2 regions of the Clostridium sp. HCS.1 genome follow, and region 1 is predicted to be linked to the other one. Evidence: riboswitches for the same ligand, from Rfam matches in the RefSeq annotation. Region 1 holds a riboswitch; the other holds the start of a gene.

Region 1 (4,706 bases):
TTTCTATCTTTAGGTAAGTTAACTTTAATTTCACTTTTTATTACAGCCGGTTTTTCAGATATAACATATATTTTGTCTGAAAGAAATATAGCCTCTTCTATATCATGAGTTATAAATAAAATTGTAGTATTCATTTTTTTAGTAAGATTTAAAAGCCAATTTTGCATCTTCCTTCTTGTAATAGAATCTAATGCTCCAAAGGGTTCATCTAAAAGCATAATGTCTTTAGATGTTAAATATGTTTTTAAGAAATTAGCTCTTTGCTTCATGCCACCTGATAATTGAGATGGATATTTATATTCAAACCCACTAAGTCCAAAGTCATTTATATGTTTCTTTACTTCTTCCCTAGAATCCTTCTTATTTTTACCTTTAAAAATAAGCGGAATACCTATATTATCTATTACCTTCTTCCAGGGAACCATCATATCCTTTTGATACATATAGCTTATATCACCATTTATATTAATCTCACCATTATCACTGCTAGTAATATTAGTTAATATATTAAATATAGTACTTTTCCCACTTCCTGAAGGTCCAAGTATTGAAATTAGCTCTCCTTCATTAACTTCAATATTAATATTCCTTAATATTTCCATGTTATCAAAGGATTTAGAAACATTTTTTATTAAAATCTTATTTTGATAAGAATTCATTTGTATAAGCCTCGCTTGCTTTCATTTCCTTATTAATTAATTTATTATCGTACAAGAATTTAGTATAGTTATCCCATACACTATCCTTCATTTCTCCCCAGATCTTAGTATCTTCCATATACTTATCAGCTAGATATTTTTGACTTTCTATTGCTAATTCTTCACTTATTTCAGGTACCTTGCTTACTAATAATTTAGCAGCTTCTTCTGGATTTGCTATTGCATCTTCATATCCTTTTGTAGTTGCTTCTATAAACTTTTTAGCTAAATCCTTCTTATTATTAACTGTATCCTCAGTTGTAGCAATAATAGGAGTATAATAATCTAAAGCTGGATCTAAATCTCTAACTGGAATATAATTAATATCAAAACCTCTAAGCTTTGCTTCAATATTTGTCCAAGCTTCAAAGGTCCATTCAAAGTCTAAATTGTTTTTAGTTGCTATAAAGAAATCTTCTGTACCTGCATCTACCATTTTTAATTTAGTAAAATCAGCTCCGTTTTTCTCCATAACAGCCTTTAATATTGCTTCTTCTGATGGACTTCCCCATCCACCGTAAACTTTATTTTCAAAATCTTTTACAGTTGCTATCCCCTTTTCTTTAGGTGATGCAAAGCCAGATGTATTATGCTGTATTATAGCTGCTATTGCCATAACTGGTAATGGAGTCTCTGATGTTCTAGCATAAGTTAAATCTTCTTGATAACTTACTGCAAAATCTCCTTTACCTGCTGCTAATAGTTGAAGAGATGATCCTTCTGATGGTTGTATTATTTCAACATCTAAACCTAAATCTTTATAATATCCCTTTTCCTGTGCTACATAAAACCCAGTATGATTAGTATTAGGTGTCCAATCCAATATTAATGTAACCTTTTGTAAATCTAAATCTTTACTAGTTTCTTTATTATTACTACATCCTGTAAATAAAGTTAATGCTGCTACTGACGCTAAAACTACTGATAATAATTTCTTTTTTATCACTATTTCCACCTCCAATTAATTTTTTCTTTCTGTACTGTTTTTTTCATTATTCCAAGGAGTAAAAACTTTTTCCATAATTGAAACTAAAGCAAATATAGCCATACTTATAATAACTATAATAACAATTGCTGCAAACATCTTATCTAAGGCATAAGCACTTCTTGCTCTAGTCATATATACACCTAGTCCCTTATCTCCTCCTAGCCATTCACCAATTACAGCCCCCATAATACTATAAGTTGCTGCAATTCTCATTCCTGAGAAGAAATTTATCATTCCATAAGGAAGTTTTAAATGCATAAATATATTAAGTTTAGATGCTCCCATTAATTTAAAGTGATTTATTAAATCTTTATCTACACCTTCTAATCCATCCACTATACTTATTACTATTGGGAAAAAGCACACAATTACAACAACAATTATTTTTGGTAAATATCCAAAACCAAACCATATAATAAAAAGTGGTGCCAAAGCAATGGTTGGTATAGTTTGTGATATTACTAAAACTGGATAAAGTGCTTTCTTTATAAGTGGTAACATATCCATAATTACAGCTAATATTATAGCTAGCACAATAGCAATTAAAAAACCTACAAAGCCTTCATATAATGTCGCTAATATATGTGGTATCATAATTTTAAAGTCACTAACTAAAACCTTAATTACATCTGTAGGTGTTGGCATTATATATTTTTCTATACCACCTGCTCTAACAACAACTTCCCATAAACTTAATAAAATTATAATAAATATTATAGGTGCAAGTTTATTTCCTATATTTTTCGATTTTTTCATCCATAGTCACGCCTTCTTTTTTATAGTCTATTTTAACCATAGAACATACTCTTGATGCACCTTCTTCTGTACATATATCTTGAGCCTTCTTCACTATCTCTAGTAAGTCATCTAGTTCTCCCTCCATTGTAGTTTCCATTGCTCCAACTTCGTACTTCACTCCAGTAGAAGCAATATATTCAATAACTTTGTCCACCACAGGATAAATTCTTTCTTCAGTTACTGAAGGTATCACTTGAAGGCTTACATTACATAGTTCCATAAAATTCCCTCCTTTTTTTTCTATAATTAACTTAAATAATTTATCTTAAATCTGATAAAGTATATGGTTAAAAGAAAAAACAGCATCCTAATATAAGAATGCTGCTCAATAGCTTAATTTGTAATTGAAACAATACTAATCTCCCTACGTTGGCATTATCCAAATCAGGTTTATGGGTCAAAATGGTCACAACTTTATCTCAGACAGTTCCCTGCCCCCCCAGTTAAATTATTAAGTTTATATATCCATTTTATTCATTTTGGTTATTAATGTCAAGGTAATTAATAATAATTATTATTTAGCTATTATCTAGTAGTTATTATTACTCTATTTTCCTTGATCCATATATAACAACTAATGATGGTATTTGAATAAACAATTAATTTTTCATACTCTTAACTCATTATTTAATAACTTTTTTAGATTCTCTTCAACAATAATCAATAACTCTTCCATTTTAATCTCTTTAAAATTAGCTACTTTTCCATAAACTTTTATTATTTCACTTGGATATCCATAATCTCCGTTAACCCATTCCAATGCAGTTGGACCATCAGTTTCTAAAAGTAATTTATCCATTGGTATTTTACTCAATACTTCATAAGTTTTTTCTGAATATCCCATATCTACACTAATAGTAAAATAACATCCAAGCTTAATAAGCTTTTCTAAAGTGCTCATACCACCACTATACCAGTGGATTATCGCTTTATTATAATTATATTTTTTAAGAGCCTCATATATTTCTTTTTCTGCATCTTTAGTGTGAAGACTTATAACTTTATTTCTCTTTATGCTTTCTTCAAGTATAAAATTAAACACTCTTCTTTGTGTCTCAAAGGTACTTTTGTCTTCTACCCAAAGATAGTCTAAACCTATTTCACCTATCATTTCACTTTCCTCAATATAGGGAATAAGGGCCTGAAAATCTCCTCTATACTCTGCAGCCTTCCAAGGATGTATCCCAAAGCAAGGTTTAATAAATTCACTTTTCTTACTGTATTCTTTATTTTTAATATAGCTTTCTATATTCATACTATTTGCTAAAACTAATATTTTATTTTTATTTATATCTTCAATAGCCTTATCTATATTATTTTCAAAAAAATCTAAATGTGTATGACAATCTATATACATGTATCCTCCTTAATAAAAAAACAAACCTTTAGATAAGTATTTCTGCTATATATTTATTTTTATATTCTTATATATAATTTTTTATATCTTTAATAATTTATATATTATATATATTATATCATTTATATTTATTTAATTAGAATACTTCAATTTAATTGGAGAAACAGTGGCAATTCATTTATTATAAAAGTACTTTAGCAAATTCTATATTATCAAATTCCTTTTCTTTTATATATTCTAATGAATCAATTAAATAGCTTTTATGATGTTCTATAGTTTTAGAGAAAGATTGAATAAATTCAACTATACTTTCTTTAGATTCCTGTTTATTATATAGATATTTTCCAACCAAATAAAATCTAATAAATGAATATCTTGTTAAAAGCATAATATATCCATCAAATATTGATTTAGATTCAGAAAATGGGAAAATATTATTATATATGAAATTCACTAAATAATTTTCAAAAATATAGCTATTATTAATAAAATTTTCATTATAATCTTCAAATGCTTTTATGTATAATCCTGAATGTTCACTTATTTCAATATTTTCATCAAACTTTAATCCAGCTATAATTTCCCTTGTATATTCTTTAAAAGAAACGCTATCCACATTTTTAGATACATTTAAAAACTCTAACATTTTTTTGAAAAAATCAATTTGAATAAGACAATTTAATTTATTTTTTTCATAGCAATCCTTACCTAAATTTATATCATAGTTTTTAATAAATTTAGATACATTACCATAATTATATTTAAGTTCATCCTCTAATTTATTTATAAAATCACCTAATATATAAAGCCTTTCACTTAAATTTAATTTTCTATTTTGTATTATTCTAATACTAAGGTCTCTAAT
Region 2 (4,706 bases), 870 kb from region 1:
AGAGACTTAATAGAAGTCAGGGCAAGTAACACCTTTATATCCTGTAAGGTAACTATGAGAGGATATTTAGATAATTTTTATTATGAAGAAAATGATATGGGTGTAACCTTTTATGAAGATAAAATAAAACTAAGGGTATGGGCTCCTACTTCAGAGAAAACTGAGTTATGCCTTTATGATAAATGGTATGATACAGTAGAAAAAAGTAAATATGAAATGATTTATGAACCTATAAGTGGAACTTATACCTGTGAGTTAAATAGAGAAGGCAATGAAGGTAAGTTCTATATGTATAAAACTACTTTTAGGGATTTAGATATAAATGGTTATGAATGTAAAAAAGTGAATTATGCAATAGATCCATATGCTAATGCTGTAGGAGTTAATGGAAAAAAGGGATGTTTAATAGATTTAAATAAAAGTACTACTATGCCAGAAGCATGGTTACTAGATAAAAGACCAGAACTTTTAAGGAAAGAAGATAGTATAATTTATGAATTGCATATAAGAGATTTTACTATAAGTGAGGATAGTGGTATAAATAAAGCTTTAAGAGGTAAGTATTTAGGATTAGCCAAAGAAGGAACATCATTAATAGATACCAATAGAAATATTGCCGTAAAAACTGGAATAGATCACTTAAAGGATTTAGGAATTACCCATCTGCATATTTTACCTATTTTTGATTTTGGTTCTGTAGATGAAAGAAGAAGTCGTAAAAAAGAAAATAGAAGTTGGGGATATGATCCTATAAATTATAATGCTCCTGATGGAAGTTATTCTAGCGATGCTTATTCTCCTATTTCAAGAATAGTAGAACTTAGAAGTATGATAAATACCCTTCATAAAAATAATATTAGAATAGTTATGGATGTTGTATATAATCATATGCAGGATACCTCCAATTTAGATAAGTTAGTACCAGGATATTATTTTAGATCTAATTATAGAGGTAGATATACAAATGGATCTGGCTGCGGTAATGAACTTGCTACTGAAAAACCTATGGTAAGAAAATATATAGTTGATTCTATAAAGCATTGGATTAATGATTATAATATTGATGGATTTAGATTTGACCTTATGGGATTAATAGATGTGGATACTATGAAAGAAATAGTAAAGCTTTCAAATGAAGTTAATGATAATATTTTAATTTATGGTGAACCATGGAAGGGTGGAGATTCACCACTTTCAAATGGTATAAGTAAAGGAATGCAAAGAGGTCAAGAATTTTCGGTGTTTAACGATACTTTTAGAGATTACATCAGAGGGAATAATTCTCCATCTAATGGATTTGTTAACGGAAAGCAACATGATGGACCTACTGCTTGGAGCATAATAGAAGGATTAAAGGGATCTATTAATACTATTTCCTTAAATCCAGTAGAAAGCATTAATTATGTAGATGCTCATGATAATTATACCCTTTGGGATCAAATAGAAAAAAGTCTAAATCAAAATATTAAACCTAATGAATACAGAATAATAAAAGAAGATGATATCTTTGATAATCACTTAGTAAGAAGAAATGTTTTAGCACTTTCTATAATTTTATTATCTCAAGGTATTCCATTTATTCAAGGTGGAGCAGAATTATTAAGAAGTAAAAATGGTGATCATAATAGCTATAAAAGTCCTGACAATATAAATGCTATATACTGGGTTGATAAAGTTAAATATTATGAGGTGTTTAACTTTGTAAAGATGCTAATAAGAATAAGAAAGAAATTTAAAGCCTTTAGATTCGATAAAAGAGAAGATATTAATAAAATTGATATTAGCTTTTTAAATGGTGATGAAAGGGTTGGAGTAATAAAATGGCATTATAAAGATGAAAATGCTACAGGCGGCGCAAAAGAAATAATTGTAATATTTAATGCTACTACCTATGATAATTATGATATTAATAAATTTATCACAAACACTATAAGTGAAGAATGGAATATTCTAGCTATAAATGAAATAATAAATGATGAAGTAATAATGAGGGTAAAAAGAAATGAAATTCCAACTTTAAACTCTTATTCTATTTTAATAATGTATTCATAATAAAAATCATATTTATTTAAATAAAAGGCAGAAAATTTAATTAAATTTTCTGCCTTTTTAATTTAAATATATTCATAAAGTAAAGCCATAAATATATTATTTCTAATTATTTTATATAGCTAAGCTTTAACTGTAACTATTATTCATTAAGATTATTTTAGAAATAGGTAACAGAGAAATAATAATTAAAATCACTAATAAGTTTCCAAGTACTACAGATCCGTTTACAATAAAGGAATAAAGTACTGGAGACCAACCTTTTGGAGCAAATTCTCCAAAGAATAATACACCAGAGATAAAGTGAAATATAAATCTTATAAACATTCCCAAAGTTGTACCTAATAATTTCTTATTCTTAAAAAATCCAGATAGTCCAACAGCCATAAAAGGAAGGGGATAATCAAATAATACTTGTATTGGATGTAATATATAAGGACTTATAATTAAGTAAATTACTCCAAATAAGAAACCTGTAAGCATTCCTATTTCAGGACCATACATGAAGGATATTATAAGAATTGGAACCATGCTACCAAGATTAATGCTTCCAGCGCCATTAGGTAAATCAACTAATTTAACAAGATGAAGTATTGTAGCTAATGCTAAAGCTATACCTATTCTTGTTATTACTTTAGTGTCTAATTTTATCTTCTTAAATCTTATAAGAGCTAAAATTATAAGAATAACTCCAATAAGAGTAGCTAAAGATAAAGGACTATTATAAATTTCATTAAAGCCTTCCTTTAATGTATTAAAAAAATTGTTCATAAAAAAAACCTCCTTATTTAAATGCTAGGAGGTACAATATTAGTAATACTAAAAATATTACTAATAAATCTCTGACGGCTTTCCTACGCTGGTATTATCCAGATCAGGTTAAAGAGGGTTAATGAAAAATCATTTCTCAGCACAAAGGCACCCCTAGCACTTAATTATTATGTTATAACTAAATTTTATATAATATGGTTTATAAAGTCAATAATAAATGCACAAAGAATATAATACTACTATATAACGTAATATTAGGATGGACTAATATATATTTTGAAGTATAATATAAAGTAACATAATTTATATTAGAAAGGAAGAATAATATGAGTATATTTGTAGAAAAAATGAAATCTAAATTAGAAAGTACAAATAGAGTAAATCAATTAAAACCTAAGGAAACCTTAGAAAAATTAGGATTTACTGATGGAATGACCTTATGCGATATCGGTGCAGGTACTGGATTGTTTTCTATCCAAGCTTCAAATATTAGTAAAAATAAAATCTATGCAATAGATATTTCACAAGATATGGTAGATTATTTAAACTCTAAAAAAAATGAACTATCATTAGAATCTTTAATTCCAATAAAGATAGAAGGAGATAGACTTCCTATAGAAAGTAATACTGTAGACTTAGCTTTAATGATAACAGTTTTACATGAAGTTAATGATATGGAATGTACTTTAAAAGAAGCAAAAAGGATTTTAAAGGATTCAGGTAAAGCATATATAGTTGAATTTTATAAGAAAGAAACTTCATTTGGGCCACCTGTAGATATAAGAATAGAGAGTGAAGAATTAATAAATCTAAGTAAGGAAATAGGATTTGATTTTGTAGAAGAAATTAATATAAGTGAAAGTCTTTATGGAATATTATTAAAAAATCAGTAGTATATAATATTGATTTTAGATGAGGCTGTAGTAACAGCCTCACTTTTTTATCCATATCTATGAATTCTTTTTACTCGTGGTTCTGCAAGATAATCATAGGCTAAAGTCCAATAAGGTAGAAGGGATGGGTTATATTTTAATACATCCTTTAAAAATATATCAAACAAATGATATTTAACTAGTATTTTTATTATGTCCTTAGGATAAGGAGTAACTTTAGAGTAGGGTTTCCTTGGATCAATAACTTGGATTTTCCCATTGGAGTTTACAAATATATGAGCATTTCTAAAGTTAATTCTTTTAAAATTAAGCTTCTTTAAGTCTTCTATTAAGTCTATTATTTCTTTAGATAAATTATATGGTAATCCATGTTTAGAAATATATTCTTTAAGTGTTACTCCTCCAACATATTCTCTAATTAAAATATTAGAAAACCTTACAATAGAATTAGGGAAAAACCTACTATCAATAGTTTGCTTAAGTATTTCATCTTCCTTTTTAGCGTTTTTAATATCTTTAAAGACTTTTAAAGCATAACCTTCAGGAGTTAAATAAACTGCACCTTCAGCACCTGAACCTAATAATTTAAGTTCTTGTACTTCTAAGAGGTAATTCATAGCACCCACCTATAAATATTGATTTTATTTATTATATGCTATTAATTTTAGTATGTTAGTAAAGTAATTAATAAGATTTATTTAAATAAGAGTATTAATTTATATGGTATAATTTAGCTACAACTACATAGGAAAAGAGTGATTATAAAATGCATTGGAAAATAAAAAACTTTAATGAGTTATCTACAGAAGAACTATATAAAATTCTTCAGTTAAGAAGTGAAGTCTTTGTTGTAGAGTAGGAATGTATATATCAAGATTGTGATAAAAAGGATATCAAAGCAACCCATTTATTTTGCATTGAAAATGGGGAAGTTATTGCAACCTTAAGAATACTTAATAAAGGAGTATCCTATGATGAATTTTCTATAGGAAG

What was found. A riboswitch is a leader RNA that binds a small molecule or an ion and turns the genes downstream of it on or off. The one in region 1 is predicted to bind thiamine pyrophosphate.
Region 2: another riboswitch for thiamine pyrophosphate. It lies ahead of thiT (energy-coupled thiamine transporter ThiT); the one in region 1 lies ahead of ACFYH6_RS12860 (MTH1187 family thiamine-binding protein).

The regions. Positions count from the first base shown of each region.
Region 1 is NZ_CP170704.1:2,701,390-2,706,095, forward strand. Features, by position in the region: gene ACFYH6_RS12845 (ABC transporter ATP-binding protein) at 1-659, opposite strand, end outside; gene ACFYH6_RS12850 (ABC transporter substrate-binding protein) at 640-1,644, opposite strand; gene ACFYH6_RS12855 (ABC transporter permease) at 1,660-2,442, opposite strand; gene ACFYH6_RS12860 (MTH1187 family thiamine-binding protein) at 2,414-2,704, opposite strand; TPP riboswitch at 2,829-2,936, opposite strand; gene ACFYH6_RS12865 (TatD family hydrolase) at 3,092-3,841, opposite strand; gene fliB (flagellin lysine-N-methylase) at 4,023-4,706, opposite strand, start outside.
Region 2 is NZ_CP170704.1:1,834,217-1,838,922, forward strand. Features, by position in the region: gene pulA (type I pullulanase) at 1-2,052, shown strand, start outside; gene thiT (energy-coupled thiamine transporter ThiT) at 2,179-2,820, opposite strand; TPP riboswitch at 2,884-2,985, opposite strand; gene ACFYH6_RS08745 (class I SAM-dependent methyltransferase) at 3,147-3,713, shown strand; gene ACFYH6_RS08750 (serine/threonine protein kinase) at 3,761-4,330, opposite strand; partial or broken gene ACFYH6_RS08755 (GNAT family N-acetyltransferase) at 4,480-4,706, shown strand, end outside.